Linked DNA regions of Cupriavidus necator N-1. The protein of the gene in region 1 interacts with the protein of each later gene in a pairwise test. Links are inferred from orthologs where the notes say so. Each region holds a gene or a part of one and is shown on either strand. Other genes may lie near its edges.

Region 1 (4,403 bases):
TTCGGGCACTTCCTGCTTCACGTAGTCGGCGGCAGCTTGCGCGACCAGCGCCTTGAGTTCATCCTGAGTCATGACAACAGCCAGATTGCGTTGGGGGAAACGCGTAGTGTAGCGGATTGCGGCGGCAGGTCACGCGGGCGACGGTACAATGGATCAGGCCGGGGTGGCGGGTGCGCGACCCGTGTGCGACCTGCGCCCCCCCTGATGCCCGCGAATGATTTTGCAGACGCTCAAGCAGACCAACTAGCGACCATGAACCAGCTCGAACAACTCAGGCAGTTCACCACGGTGGTGGCCGATACCGGCGACTTCCAGCTGATGAAGCAGTACACCCCGCAGGACGCGACCACCAATCCGTCGCTGATCCTGAAGGCGGTGCAGAAACCCGAATACCGCCACCTGCTGGAGCAGGCCGTGCGTGACCACCACGGCAACGGCGGCGTCGATGCGGTGATGGACGCCGTGCTGATCGCCTTCGGCTGCGAGATCCTGGCGATCGTGCCGGGCCGCGTGTCGACCGAAGTCGATGCGCGCCTGTCCTTCGACACCGAGGCCAGCGTGGCCAAGGCGCGCCACCTGATCCAGCTGTACGAGCAGCGCGGCATCGCGCGCGAGCGCGTGCTGATCAAGATCGCCTCCACCTGGGAAGGCATCCGCGCGGCCGAGATCCTGCAGCGCGACGGCATCCGCTGCAACATGACGCTGCTGTTCTCGCTGGTGCAGGCGGTGGCGTGCGCCGAGGCCGGCGCGCAGCTGATCTCGCCCTTCGTCGGCCGCATCTTCGACTGGTACAAGAAGCAGGCCGGCGAGCAATGGGACGCGGCCGCCAACGGCGGCGACAACGACCCCGGCGTGCGCTCGGTGCGCCAGATCTACGACTACTACAAGAAGTTCGGCTACCCGACCGAGGTGATGGGCGCCAGCTTCCGCAGCACCGCGCAGATCCTGTCGCTGGCCGGCTGCGACCTGCTGACCATCAGCCCCGAGCTGCTCGAGCAGCTGGCCGCCGGCCAGGGTCCGGTGACGCACAAGCTGTCGGTGGACCAGGCCCAGGCCGCCAATATCGCCCGCATCGCGGCCGACGAGGCGTCCTTCCGCTGGCAGTTGAATGAGGATGCGATGGCGACGGAAAAGCTGGCCGAAGGCATCCGCCTGTTTGCGGCGGATGCTGTCAAGCTGGAGAAGCTGATCGGCGGGATTGCAAAATAAGCGCCAGTTCAGCGCAAGACAGGCCCGGGCGGCAACGCCCGGGCCCGAGGCTCAGCCGGCCGATGGCGCCAGCTGCGGCCACAGCAGCGGCAGGCACGCACCCGCCGCGGCGGACAGCACGATATCCGCGGTCTGGTCCAGCGCCGATGGCTGCAGATTGACCACGATCACCGGCGCGCCATGCTCGCGCGCCAGGCCCGGCAACCCCGCCGCCGGATAGACCAGCCCCGAGGTGCCGACCACCAGGCACAGGTCGCAGTGTTGCGCCGCATGCTCGGCGCGGTAGCGCGCCACGCGCGGCAGGTCCTCGCCGAACCACACCACGCCCGGACGCATCAGCGCGCCGCACAGGTTACAGCGCGGCGGCATGCCCGGCAGCGCGGTCGCCTCGTTGCAGCGTCCGCACCCGTCCAGCCATTTGTTGGCGAACAGGTTCCCGTGCAGTTCGATCACGCCCGCGCTGCCGGCGCGCTGGTGCAGGCCGTCAACGTTCTGCGTGACCAGCGTGAAAGGTTTCTGCGCAGCCAGCGCGACCAGCGCATGGTGCGCCGGGTTGGGATGCACGGCTGCGACCAGCTCGCGCCGGTGCACGTACCACTCCCAGACCAGAGCGGGCTGGCGGCGGTAGGCGTCCTCGCTGGCCAGCTCTTCCGGGTCGAACTGTTCCCACAGCCCGGTCATCGCGTCGCGGAAGGTCGGCACGCCGGATTCGGCGGAAATGCCGGCGCCGGTCAGCACGAAGATATTGCCGGCGGCCGCGATCAGCCGGCGTGCTTCCTCAAGCCCCGGCATTTCAAGGAGACCGGAATCAGCGGCCATGGACTTATCGCGGCAGGCGCCGCTGGCGCACGGCTTCGTACAGGCATACGCCGCTGGCGACCGAGACATTCAGGCTTTCCACGCCACCCGCCATCGGGATGCCGACCAGCTCGTCGCAGGTTTCGCGCGTGAGGCGACGCATGCCCTCGCCTTCGGCGCCCATCACGATCGCGGTCGGGCCCTTGAAGTCGATGTCATACAGCGACTTTTCGGTGCCGTCGGCGGTGCCGATGACCCAGATGCCGCGTTCCTGCAGTTCACGCAGGGTGCGGGCCAGGTTGGTGACGGTGATATAGGGCACGGTCTCGGCGGCGCCGCTGGCGACCTTGGCCACGGTGGCATTGAGGCCGACGCTGCGGTCCTTGGGGGCGATCACGGCATGCGCGCCGGCGCCGTCGGCCACGCGCAGGCAGGCGCCCAGGTTGTGGGGGTCGGTGACGCCGTCCAGCACCAGCAGCAGCGGCGTGCCTTCGATGCCGTCGAGCAGTTCATCCAGGTTCAGCGCCAGTGCCACGTCTTCGGCACGTGCCACCACGCCCTGGTGGCGGTCGGTGCCGGCCATGCCGCGCAGGCGCTCGGCATCGACCGGGTGCAGGCGCACGCCCAGGCTTTCGGCCAGGCGCACGAAGTCCTGCATGCGCCGGTCGCGGCGGGCGGATTCGATATAGACATCGGTCACGCCCTTGGCATCTTGGCGCAGGCGTGCGGTGACGGCGTGAAAGCCGATCAGGAGTTTGTTTTTAGCCATGGCGCGATTGTACTCGCCCTCTCGCCCCCGGCAGCCGGCCGGGGGGGCGAGAGGCGGCGGCATGGCGGCCGCCGCGGGCTTCAGCGCTTGCGCGGGGTGCGCGGGCTCTTGGCCGGCGTCTTGCCCGCCGGCTTGGCCTGGTGCGACTTGGAGGCCGGCTTGCGCGGCTTCTCCAGGTGCGAGGGCTTGGGCTTGGCCGCGTGCTTGGCCGGCTTGCCGCCGGTCTTCACATGCGGCCTGAGCGGCGTGATCACCGCCTCGAACACCGGCTGCTCCTCGATCACGCGGTCCAGCGTCTCGTCGAACGACTCTTCCGGCTTGGACGAGCCGCCCAGCAGCGCCGCCAGCTGGCGTCCCTTCTTGCGTGCCGGCACCGCATGGGCGGCAGGCACGCGCGGCTGGGTCTCGGTGCCCCCCGCGCGGGCGCGCAGGGTTTTCGCCGACGGCTCCTGCACCAGGCGGAAGTCGATCTTGCGCGCATCCAGGTCCACGCGCGAGACCTGCACGCGCACGCGGTCGGTCAGGCGGTAGCGGATGCCGGTGCGCTCGCCGCGCAGTTCGTTGCGGGCCTCGTCGTACTGGAAGTAGTCGCTGCCCAGCTCGGTCACGTGGACCAGGCCTTCCACATACAGCTCGTCGAGCTGCACGAAGATGCCGAACGAGGTCACGGCGCTGATGGTGCCGGCGTAGTCGCTGCCTAGCTTGTCGCGCATGAAGTAGCACTTGAGCCAGGCCTCGACATCGCGCGAAGCCTCGTCCGCGCGGCGCTCATTTGCCGAGCAGTGCAGGCCGAGCTCGTCCCAGATGGCCTCGTTGCGCTTGGCGCGCGCCGCGGTCAGTTCTGCCTTCTGCTCGGCGTCCTTGGCCTGCAGCCGGCGCGCCTTGGGCGAGATCGCGGTATTCAGCTCGGTCCCGTGCGCAAACGCCGGCTGGTACTTGGTATGCGCCAGCACCGCCTTGATCGCGCGGTGCACCAGCAGGTCGGGGTAGCGGCGAATCGGGCTGGTGAAGTGCGCGTAGGCCTCGTACGCCAGGCCGAAGTGGCCGATATTGTCCGGGCTGTAGACCGCCTGCTGCATCGAGCGCAGCAGCATGGTCTGCAGCATCGGCGCGTCGGGACGGGACTTGATCTTGTCCATCACCTCGGCGTAGTCCGATGCCTGCGGCTTGTCGCCGCCGCCCAGCGACAGGCCGGCGGTGCGCAGGAAGTCGCGCAGGTTCTTCAGCTTCTCTTCGCTGGGGCCCGCGTGGATGCGGTACAGCGCCGGGTGCTTGAAGCGTTCGAGGAAGTCGGCCGCGCATACGTTGGCGGTCAGCATGCACTCTTCGATCAGCCGGTGCGCGTCGTTGCGCGTGCGCGGCAGGATCTGCTCGATCTTGCCCTGCGCGTTGCAGACGATATAGGTCTCGGTGGTGTCGAAGTCGATCGCGCCGCGCGCGCGCCGTGCCTTGAGCAGGACCTGGAACAGCTCATACAGGTTCTGCAGGTGCGGCACCAGCTCGCTGCGCTTGTGCGCCTCGGGTCCCTTGGTGTTGGACAGCACCGACCAGACCTCGTTGTAGGTCAGGCGCGCGGCCGAATGCATCACGGCCGGGTAGAACTGATAGCCCTTGAGTTCGCCCTTGG
Region 2 (3,954 bases), 1.7 Mb from region 1 along the record:
TCGCCCAGCACGGCCTTGCCGACCTGCAGGCTGTCGTTGATCTGCGCGGTGGTGGACAGGTCCAGCAGCACGCGCGCGACCTGCGCATCCTTGTTGCCCATATTGGCGCCGCCGATCAGGTCGGCTGCGTTTTCCTTGTTGGCCAGCCAGCGTGCCGCGGTACTGGACGCACCGCGCTCGGACAGCGCGAACACTGACGCACCGCGCGCCTCGGGCGAGAGGAAGGCATCGGCGTGGATCGATACAAACAGGTCGGCCTGCACCCGGCGCGCCTTCTGCACGCGCACGTTCAGCGGCACGAAGAAGTCGGCGTCGCGCGTCATCATCGCGCGCATATTGGGCTGCGCATCGATCTTGGCGCGCAGGCGGTGCGCGATCTGCAGCACCACGTCCTTCTCGCGCGAGCCGGCGGCGCCGATCGCGCCGGGGTCTTCGCCGCCGTGGCCGGGATCGATCGCCACGGTCAGCAGGCGGCGCATCTTGAAGGGCCGTTCGGCGGTGGGATTGTCGCGTGCGACCGGCGGCACCACCGGGGCATTGGGGCTCGGCACCGGCGGTGCGGACGGCCTGGGCCGGGCCGAGGCCACCGGCGGCGGCAGCGGCGCGGTGGTGGGCGGCACCTCGCCCTTCTCGTCAAAGCGGCGCACCAGCGCGCCGATCGCGTCTTCCTCGGCACCAGCCGGCGCGCCGGCGATGCCATCGTTGCCCGGCGCCGGATCCGAGGTGGCGAAGCGGCGCTGCTTTTCCTCGGTGTCGCGCACCAGCTTCCACAGCGGATCGGGCGGATTGACCGGGTACAGGTCAAACACCAGCCGGTTGCGGTAGGTGCCGATCGGCGCCAGCGTGAACACCTGCGGCGCCACGTTTTCCTTCAGGTCGAACACCATGCGGACCACGCGCGGGCGGTTCTGGCCGACGCGCACGGTCTGGATATAGGGGTCGTTCGGGGTGATCTTGGCCACCAGCTCGCGCAGCGTGGGCGACAGGTCCAGGCCGTCGATGTCCACCACCAGCCGGTCGGGGTCGCGGATCATCTGGTGCACGGCGGCCAGCGGGGCATCGGATTCGATGGTGACGCGGGTGTAGTCCTCGGCCGGCCACACGCGCACCGCGACGATGCCGGCGCCAAACGCGATCTGCGGGCCGACCAGGGTCAGCACGGCCGTGCCCGCGCCCAGCTTCAGTGCCTGCGCCATCCATTTGCGGCGCGCCTGCAGCAGGCCGTCGGGTCCATCGGGGCGGTCAGTGGCAAGTCGCTTGATCAGCATGCGTTCAGCAGGGTAAGTCCAGTGTGAGTATAGGCGCGCATCGTCGCGATCCGCCGCTCGCCGGCGTCATCCGCCCCGGCCATGTCCGATTGGAGCAACATATGGAGATCCGGTTCCCCGAGCAGGCGGCCGGCCTTCTCCGGCCACTCGACCAGGTTGAAAGCCGGTTCGGCGAAGCAGTCGCGAAAACCCGCGTCGATCCACTCTTCGGGGTCGGCAAAGCGGTACAGGTCGAAGTGGTAGACGGTCAGCGGCGAGCCGTCGGCGCGGGCCACCTCGTAGGGCTCGCACAGCGTGTAGGTGGGGCTGCGGACCTTGCCCGCATGGCCGAGTGCGCGCAGGATCGCGCGCGTCAGCGTGGTCTTGCCGGCGCCCAGGTCGCCGGACAGCTGCACATGCACCGTGTGCGGCGGCATGGCCTGCACGGTGGCGGCCAGCGCGGCGCCCAGGCGCGCGGTGGCGGCTTCGTCGGGCAGCGTCAGGGTGCGTTCTTCGAGCAAGGGCATTGCGTACAATTCAGGGATGATCGACCGAGTCGCCCCAGGGCAGGCAGATGCGCCACCTACCCCCGTTTCCGGCACCCCCGGCCACCTGGCCGCGGGACCCGGGGAACTTGCGGCACTGGCCGCGTCGATCCGCACATGGGGCGCGGAACTGGGCTTTGCCTCCGTGCGCATCGCCGATGTCGACCTCAGTCATGCCGAGCCGGGGCTGATGGCGTGGCTGGCGCAGGGCTACCACGGCGACATGGATTATATGGCGAACCACGGCCTGCGGCGCGCCCGGCCGGCCGAACTGGTGCCCGGCACCGTGCGCGCGATCGTGGCGCGGATGCCTTACATTCCGGCCGCCGGCGCCCAGGCCGGCGCCACAGACTGGCGCCGCCACGAGCTGGCGCGGCTGGACGATCCGGCCACCGCGGTGGTGTCGCTGTATGCGCGCGGACGCGATTATCACAAGGTGCTGCGCAGCCGCCTGCAGCAACTGGCCAGCCGGATCGAAGCCGAAATCGGAAAATTCGGCTACCGCGTCTTTACCGATTCCGCACCCGTCATGGAAGTGGCGCTGGCCAGCCAGGGCGGGCTCGGCTGGCGCGGCAAGCATACGCTGCTGCTGGACCGCGACGGCGGCTCGATGTTCTTCCTGGGCGAGATCCTGGTCGACATCCCGCTGCCGGCCGACGCGCCCGAGTCCGGCCACTGCGGCAACTGCCACCGCTGCCTGGACATCTGCCCCACGCGTGCCATCCTGGCGCCGTACCGGCTGGATGCGCGCCGCTGCATCTCCTACCTGACCATCGAGCACAAGGGCCCGATCCCGGTGGAGTTCCGCGCGCCCATGGGCAACCGCGTCTATGGCTGCGACGACTGCCAGCTCGCCTGCCCGTGGAACAAGTTCGCGCATGTGGCCATGGTGCCGGACTTCGACGTGCGCAACGGGTTGGACGCGCCAGACATGGTGGCGCTGTTCCAGTGGACCGAAGCGGAATTCAACCAGCGGCTCGAAGGCAGCCCGATCCGCCGCATCGGCCATGAGCGCTGGCTGCGCAACCTGGCGGTGGGGCTGGGCAACAGCCTGCGCGCGGCGCGGTCGGGCACGCGCGCCGAAGATGCTGCCCTGGCCGCGCGCATCCGCGCAGCGCTGCTGGAGCGGCGCGAGAGCGCCACGCCGCTGGTGCGCGAGCATATCGACTGGGCCCTTGCCCAGGACGGCCCGCCGCCAGGCGCTAGCTGACCAGCGCCAGCCACAGCGGCGTGGTCACGATCGCCGCCACCGTCATCAGCGAAATCGTCGCTGCCACCATCGGCCCGTTACCGCCCATGCGCACCGCCAGGATATAGGCGCTGGAGGCCGTGGGCAGCGAGGCATACAGCACCACGATCTGGTACTGCAGCGCGGTCAGCGGCAGGTGACGCCCCACCAGCCAGGCCACGCACGGCATCGCCAGCAGCTTGACCCCGGTCCACCAGGCCACCGGCCCCGCAGTGCCGGTGGCGCCGCTCATCTGCAGCCCGGCGCCCACCGTCATCAGCCCCAGCGCGGTCGAGGCCGAGCCCAGTCGGTTCAGTGTCATGCCCAGCACCTCGGGCGCATGCAGCCCCATCAGGTTGGTGAGCAGGCCGCCGGCGGTGGCCAGGATCAGCGGGTTGCGCGCCAGCTCCTTCCACAGCGCGGTCTGGCCGTGCCGCGCCAGCGCCCACACCGCCGCCACGTTGCACAGCGGCACCGTGCAGCCGACGATCACCGCCATCAGCGCCAGCCCCTCGGAGCCGCCCAGGCGCGATGCCAGCGCCAGCCCGATATAGGAATTGAAGCGGAACGCGGTCTGCAGGCCCGAGGCAAAGCTCAGCGCGTCCGGGCGCAACACCCATTTAACGGCGTAGCCGCCGGCCATGCCGGTGGCCATCACCAGCAGCGCCAGCCCCAGCATGGCCGAGGTCGAGGAGAAATCCAGCACCGCGGTATTGGTCGACTGCAGCAGCAGCGCCGGGAACAGCACGAAGTAGACCAGGCGCTCCACGCCGCCCCAGAAGGCACGGTCGAACGGGGTATAGCGCACCAGCAGCCAGCCGATGAGGATCAGGCTGAAGTCCGGGACCAGCAGGAGAGCAGAAGACATTTATCGTTGTTGTAGTGGCGGTGGCATGACGCGGCAGCTGCCCTGCGGGCCGTCGCGCGGGATTGC
Region 3 (3,803 bases), 780 kb from region 1 along the record:
ATGACGAAATAGTGGCCCAGGGACCCGGTGATCCCTGCAGAGAGCAACAGCGCACATTGCATCGGCGTGGGCCACGCGCTGAACCAGAAGAAGGGCACGATCAGCGTGGTCAGGCAGGCGCCGGTGACACCGCTCTGGATCAGTGTGGTCATGGGCGCGTCATGCGCGGCAATGCGGCGCGTCAGCATCTGCATCAGCGCGAACACCAGTGCCGACACCAGGCCCAGGCCGACGCCGAGCGGACTGAGCTGGCCACCCGGGCGCACCACCACCAGCATGCCGGCAAAGCCGACCACCACACCGGTCCAGCGCATCCAGCGGGCATGGCGCCCGGGGCGCTCGCCCAGCAGCCACGGCGACAGCGCCACCACGAACAGGGGCGCGCAGAAATTCAGTGCCGTGGCCTGCGCCAGCGGCATCAGCATCAGCACGCTGAAGAACACCAGCGTCGAGACCAGCATTAGCCCGCCCCGCAGCCACTGCAGCCCAAGCTTTGCCGGCCGCCACTGGCACCGCCAGCCGGCGGGACCGAGCAGCAGGAAGATCGCGACCACATGGCCGACATAGCGCACCCATGCCACGGCCACCAGCGGCAGTCCTTGCTGCGTCAGGGTCTTGCTGGTGGCATCGAGCAGGCTGAGGATCCATTGCCCGATGACCAGCAGCGCGATGCCGGTAAGCAGGTGGCGGCGGTCGGCGGGATCGCGCAGCAGCGCGCCGCGCGTCATGCGCGGGTCCCGGCCAGCAACTGGTTGAAGACGGTGCGCGCCGGCGCGTACAGTTCGCTTGCGGTGACGCCGGCCAGCCCGGTGCCCTGGGCGACGAGGGCATCGGCTGCACGGCCGTGGATCCACACCGCCGCCTGGGCTGCGGCCAGAGGCGCCATGCCCTGTGCCAGCAGGGCGCCCAGCATGCCAGCCAGCACGTCCCCGGTGCCGGCACTGGCAAGCGCCGCATTGCCGGTCGGGTTGAGCGTGCATGGGCTGCCGCCAGGTGCCGCGATCACGGTGCCCGATCCCTTCAGCACCACTACGGCCAGCCATTGCGCAGCCAGTGCCGCGGCGGCAGCGGGCCGGTCGCGCTGCACGTCGGCGACGGGCACGCCCATCAGCCGGGCGGCTTCGAGCGGGTGCGGTGTCATCACGCAAGCCGCGCCGCTGGCGGCCAGTGCCCCGGCCAGCGCCGGATCGGCGGCCAGCAGGTTCAAGGCATCGGCATCCAGCACAAGCGGCACGGGCGCGGCTTGCAGCAGCCGCGCAAACTGCTTGTGTGCGTTGGCATCCGTGCCCATGCCCGGACCGATCACCAGCGCCGACATCGCAGCGAGGGCCAGTGCGTCCACGGCATGCAGCATCAGCTCGGGATGCAGCGGATCGAACAGCGGTGCGGGCTGCGCCAGGAAGCCGATATGCACCTTGCCCGCGCCGAGGAACTGCGCGGCCCTGGCGCCCAGCAGCGGCGCGCCGGTCATGCCGAGGTTGCCGCCGATGACCGCCAGCGAGCCATGCGTGCCCTTGTTGCTGGCGTGGCGGCGGCGCGGCAGCGCGGTACTGAACAGTGCCGGGCCGTTTACCAGGCAATGGGGCGCTTCGTCCGGCGGATAGCCGAGCCCGATCGGCGCGATGTCGACCTCGCCGGCGCAGTCGCGCCCGTCCAGTGTCAGCAGCCCGGGCTTGGCGGCGATAAAGGTCAGCGTGCGCTGCGCGCGCACGGCCGGCGTGCCCGCGCCGGTGTCGGCGAACAGTCCGCTGGGGATGTCCAGCGCAAACACCGGCAGCGCGCTGCGGTTGATTTGTCCGATCCACCACGCCATGGTGCCGTCGGCGGGGCGGTTCAGGCCGATGCCGAGCAGGCCGTCGACGATCGCAGCGGTGCCGGCGGGCCAGTCCGCGTCAGGCGAGGCAGCCATGCCCGCGACCACGTTGACCGGGACGCCGGCGGCGTGCGCTTGCTGCCATGCTGTCGCGGCGTCGGCGGGCAGGTGCTGCGGGTCCGCCGTCAGCCATACCTGCACGGCACGGCCGGCGCTGTGCAATTGCGTGGCGGCCACCAGCGCATCGCCGCCATTGTTGCCGGGACCCGCCAGGAACAGCAGCGGGCCGGCGGGTGCGTGGCAGGCCAGCCAGCGCGCGCCCGCGGCGCCGGCGCGCGACATCAGCGTAAAGGCGGGCAGTTGCGTGAAGGCGGCGTTCTCGATGCGGCGGATGGCGGCGACGTCGTACAGCGGAACCGGTGCGGATGCGGCGGCATCGAGTGCAAACCAGCCGTCGCCGCTTGCGGGCGAGGTGGCGGAAGAGGCAGAGGGTGTCATGTCTGGTTATCTGGCGGGCCCCAAGCCGTAGCGGTCGGGCAGCAGGCCCTCCATGTCGATGTCTGGGCCGCCATGGGGGCCGGCGCTGGCGGCGATCTGGTCAGCCGTAATCTTGCCCGATCCGCAGCTCATCGCCCAGCCCGTCGAGCCATGGCCGAGGTTGAGGAACAGGCCGGGTACAGCCGTAGGGCCGATCAGCGGCGGCCCGTCCGGCAGCATCGGCCGCGCGCCCACCCATTGCGTGGCTTCCTGGTAGTTGCCGGCCACCGGGAACCAGTCGCGCGCGACCTTGATCAGCGTATTCAGTGCGGCCGGCCGCAAATCGAGCGTGCGTGAGCCCAGCTCGGCCGTGCCCGCCACGCGCAGGCGGTTGCCCATGCGCGTGATCGCGACCTTGTAGGACTCATCCATCAGCGCGCCCAGCGGCGCCTGCAGTTCGTCGCGGACCATCACCGTCACCGAGTAGCCCTTGACCGGATACAGCGGCACGCGCAGGCCCAGCGGGCGCAGCAGCGCGGTGCTGTCGGCGCCGGCCGCGACCAGCACGCGGTCGGCGTTCAGCACCTGGCCAGGGCGCTGCTTGTCAGCGTGCGACAGCTCGACCTGCAGCTTGCCTGCGTTGTCTGGCCTGACGCGCGCCACCTGGGTGTCGAAGCGAAACGATACGCCTGCGGCCTCGGCATGCCGGTGCAGCGCGCGCACGAACATCGGGCAGTTGCCGGATTCGTCTTCCGGCAGGTGCAGCCCGCCAGCCAGCGGCGTGTCGGCCGCCAAGCCCGGTTCGATGCGGCGGCATTCCTGCGCGCTGACCAGCCGGTGCGGCACGTTGTTCTCGCGCAGCAGGGCCACGGCGGGCGCGGCCAGGTCGAGGTCGCGCGCGGTGCGGAACAGCTGCAGATAGCCTTGCGACTGCTCGTAGTCGATCTCCAGCTCGCTGCGCAGCCGGTGCAGGCACGCGCGGCTGTAGAACGCCAGCCGCTGCATGCGCAGCTTGTTGGCGCGGTAGCGCTCCAGCCGGCATTCGCGCAGCCAGCGCGCGATCCAGCGCCACATGGCGGGGTCGGCGGAAGGGCGGAACAGGACCGGCGCCTCGCGCGCAAAGAGCGTGCGCAGGATCTTGCCGGGCATGCCCGGCGCGGCCCATGGCGTGACGTAGCCGGGCGCGATCACGCCGGCATTGCCGAAGCTGGCTTCCTGCGCCGGCGCGGCGCGGCGTTCGAGCACGGTCACGTCGAAACCGGCCTGCCGCAGGTACCAGGCGGAACTGACGCCGATCGCGCCGGCGCCGATGACGATCACATGCATCGGACTGGAAACCTCCACATTGCCGCGCCGGCGGGAAAGGGTGGGGCCGGGCGGGGCCGGCCAATGCTATTTGACCAGGTGCGCGGCAAGCCTCGGCCTTTAGGCCGGGGAAGGATAGCGCGGACGCCGTCGGCGTCCTTTCGGCGGCTAATGCGGCGTCTGTTGTTGTTCAATGTATTGGCGGATA

The links. Proteins that work in one complex are often made in the same cells at the same time.
Region 2: the proteins of rlmB (region 1) and tsaE interact in binary tests that used the Escherichia coli proteins (3 or more experiments, as listed by UniProt). The link is inferred for Cupriavidus necator N-1 from one-to-one orthologs.
Region 3: the proteins of rlmB (region 1) and CNE_RS07445 interact in binary tests that used the Escherichia coli proteins (3 or more experiments, as listed by UniProt). The link is inferred for Cupriavidus necator N-1 from one-to-one orthologs.

Annotation. Positions count from the first base shown.
Region 1 is NC_015726.1:2,333,893-2,338,295, forward strand. The notes cover bases 905-3,788. They hold rlmB (23S rRNA (guanosine(2251)-2'-O)-methyltransferase RlmB), read right to left. Parts: upstream 2,777-3,788; coding sequence 2,033-2,776; downstream 905-2,032. Other genes in these bases: tal (transaldolase), read left to right, coding at 905-1,209; CNE_RS10980 (SIR2 family NAD-dependent protein deacylase), read right to left, coding at 1,261-2,028; rnr (ribonuclease R), read right to left, coding at 2,857-3,788. In the rest of the region: ribose-5-phosphate isomerase RpiA, read right to left, coding at 1-72; more of tal, read left to right, coding at 253-904; more of rnr, read right to left, coding at 3,789-4,403. UniProt on the Escherichia coli protein: Specifically methylates the ribose of guanosine 2251 in 23S rRNA.
Region 2 is NC_015726.1:632,938-636,891, reverse strand. The notes cover bases 19-3,004. They hold tsaE (tRNA (adenosine(37)-N6)-threonylcarbamoyltransferase complex ATPase subunit type 1 TsaE), read right to left. Parts: upstream 1,775-3,004; coding sequence 1,262-1,774; downstream 19-1,261. Other genes in these bases: CNE_RS03055 (AEC family transporter), read right to left, coding at 2,995-3,004; queG (tRNA epoxyqueuosine(34) reductase QueG), read left to right, coding at 1,791-3,002; CNE_RS03070 (N-acetylmuramoyl-L-alanine amidase), read right to left, coding at 19-1,268. Also shown: more of CNE_RS03070, read right to left, coding at 1-18; more of CNE_RS03055, read right to left, coding at 3,005-3,888. UniProt on the Escherichia coli protein: Required for the formation of a threonylcarbamoyl group on adenosine at position 37 (t(6)A37) in tRNAs that read codons beginning with adenine.
Region 3 is NC_015726.1:1,552,299-1,556,101, forward strand. What follows is about bases 19-2,853. They hold CNE_RS07445 (bifunctional ADP-dependent NAD(P)H-hydrate dehydratase/NAD(P)H-hydrate epimerase), read right to left. Parts: upstream 2,312-2,853; coding sequence 725-2,311; downstream 19-724. Other genes in these bases: CNE_RS07440 (DMT family transporter), read right to left, coding at 19-728; CNE_RS07450 (D-amino acid dehydrogenase), read right to left, coding at 2,318-2,853. In the rest of the region: more of CNE_RS07440, read right to left, coding at 1-18; more of CNE_RS07450, read right to left, coding at 2,854-3,616. UniProt on the Escherichia coli protein: Bifunctional enzyme that catalyzes the epimerization of the S- and R-forms of NAD(P)HX and the dehydration of the S-form of NAD(P)HX at the expense of ADP, which is converted to AMP.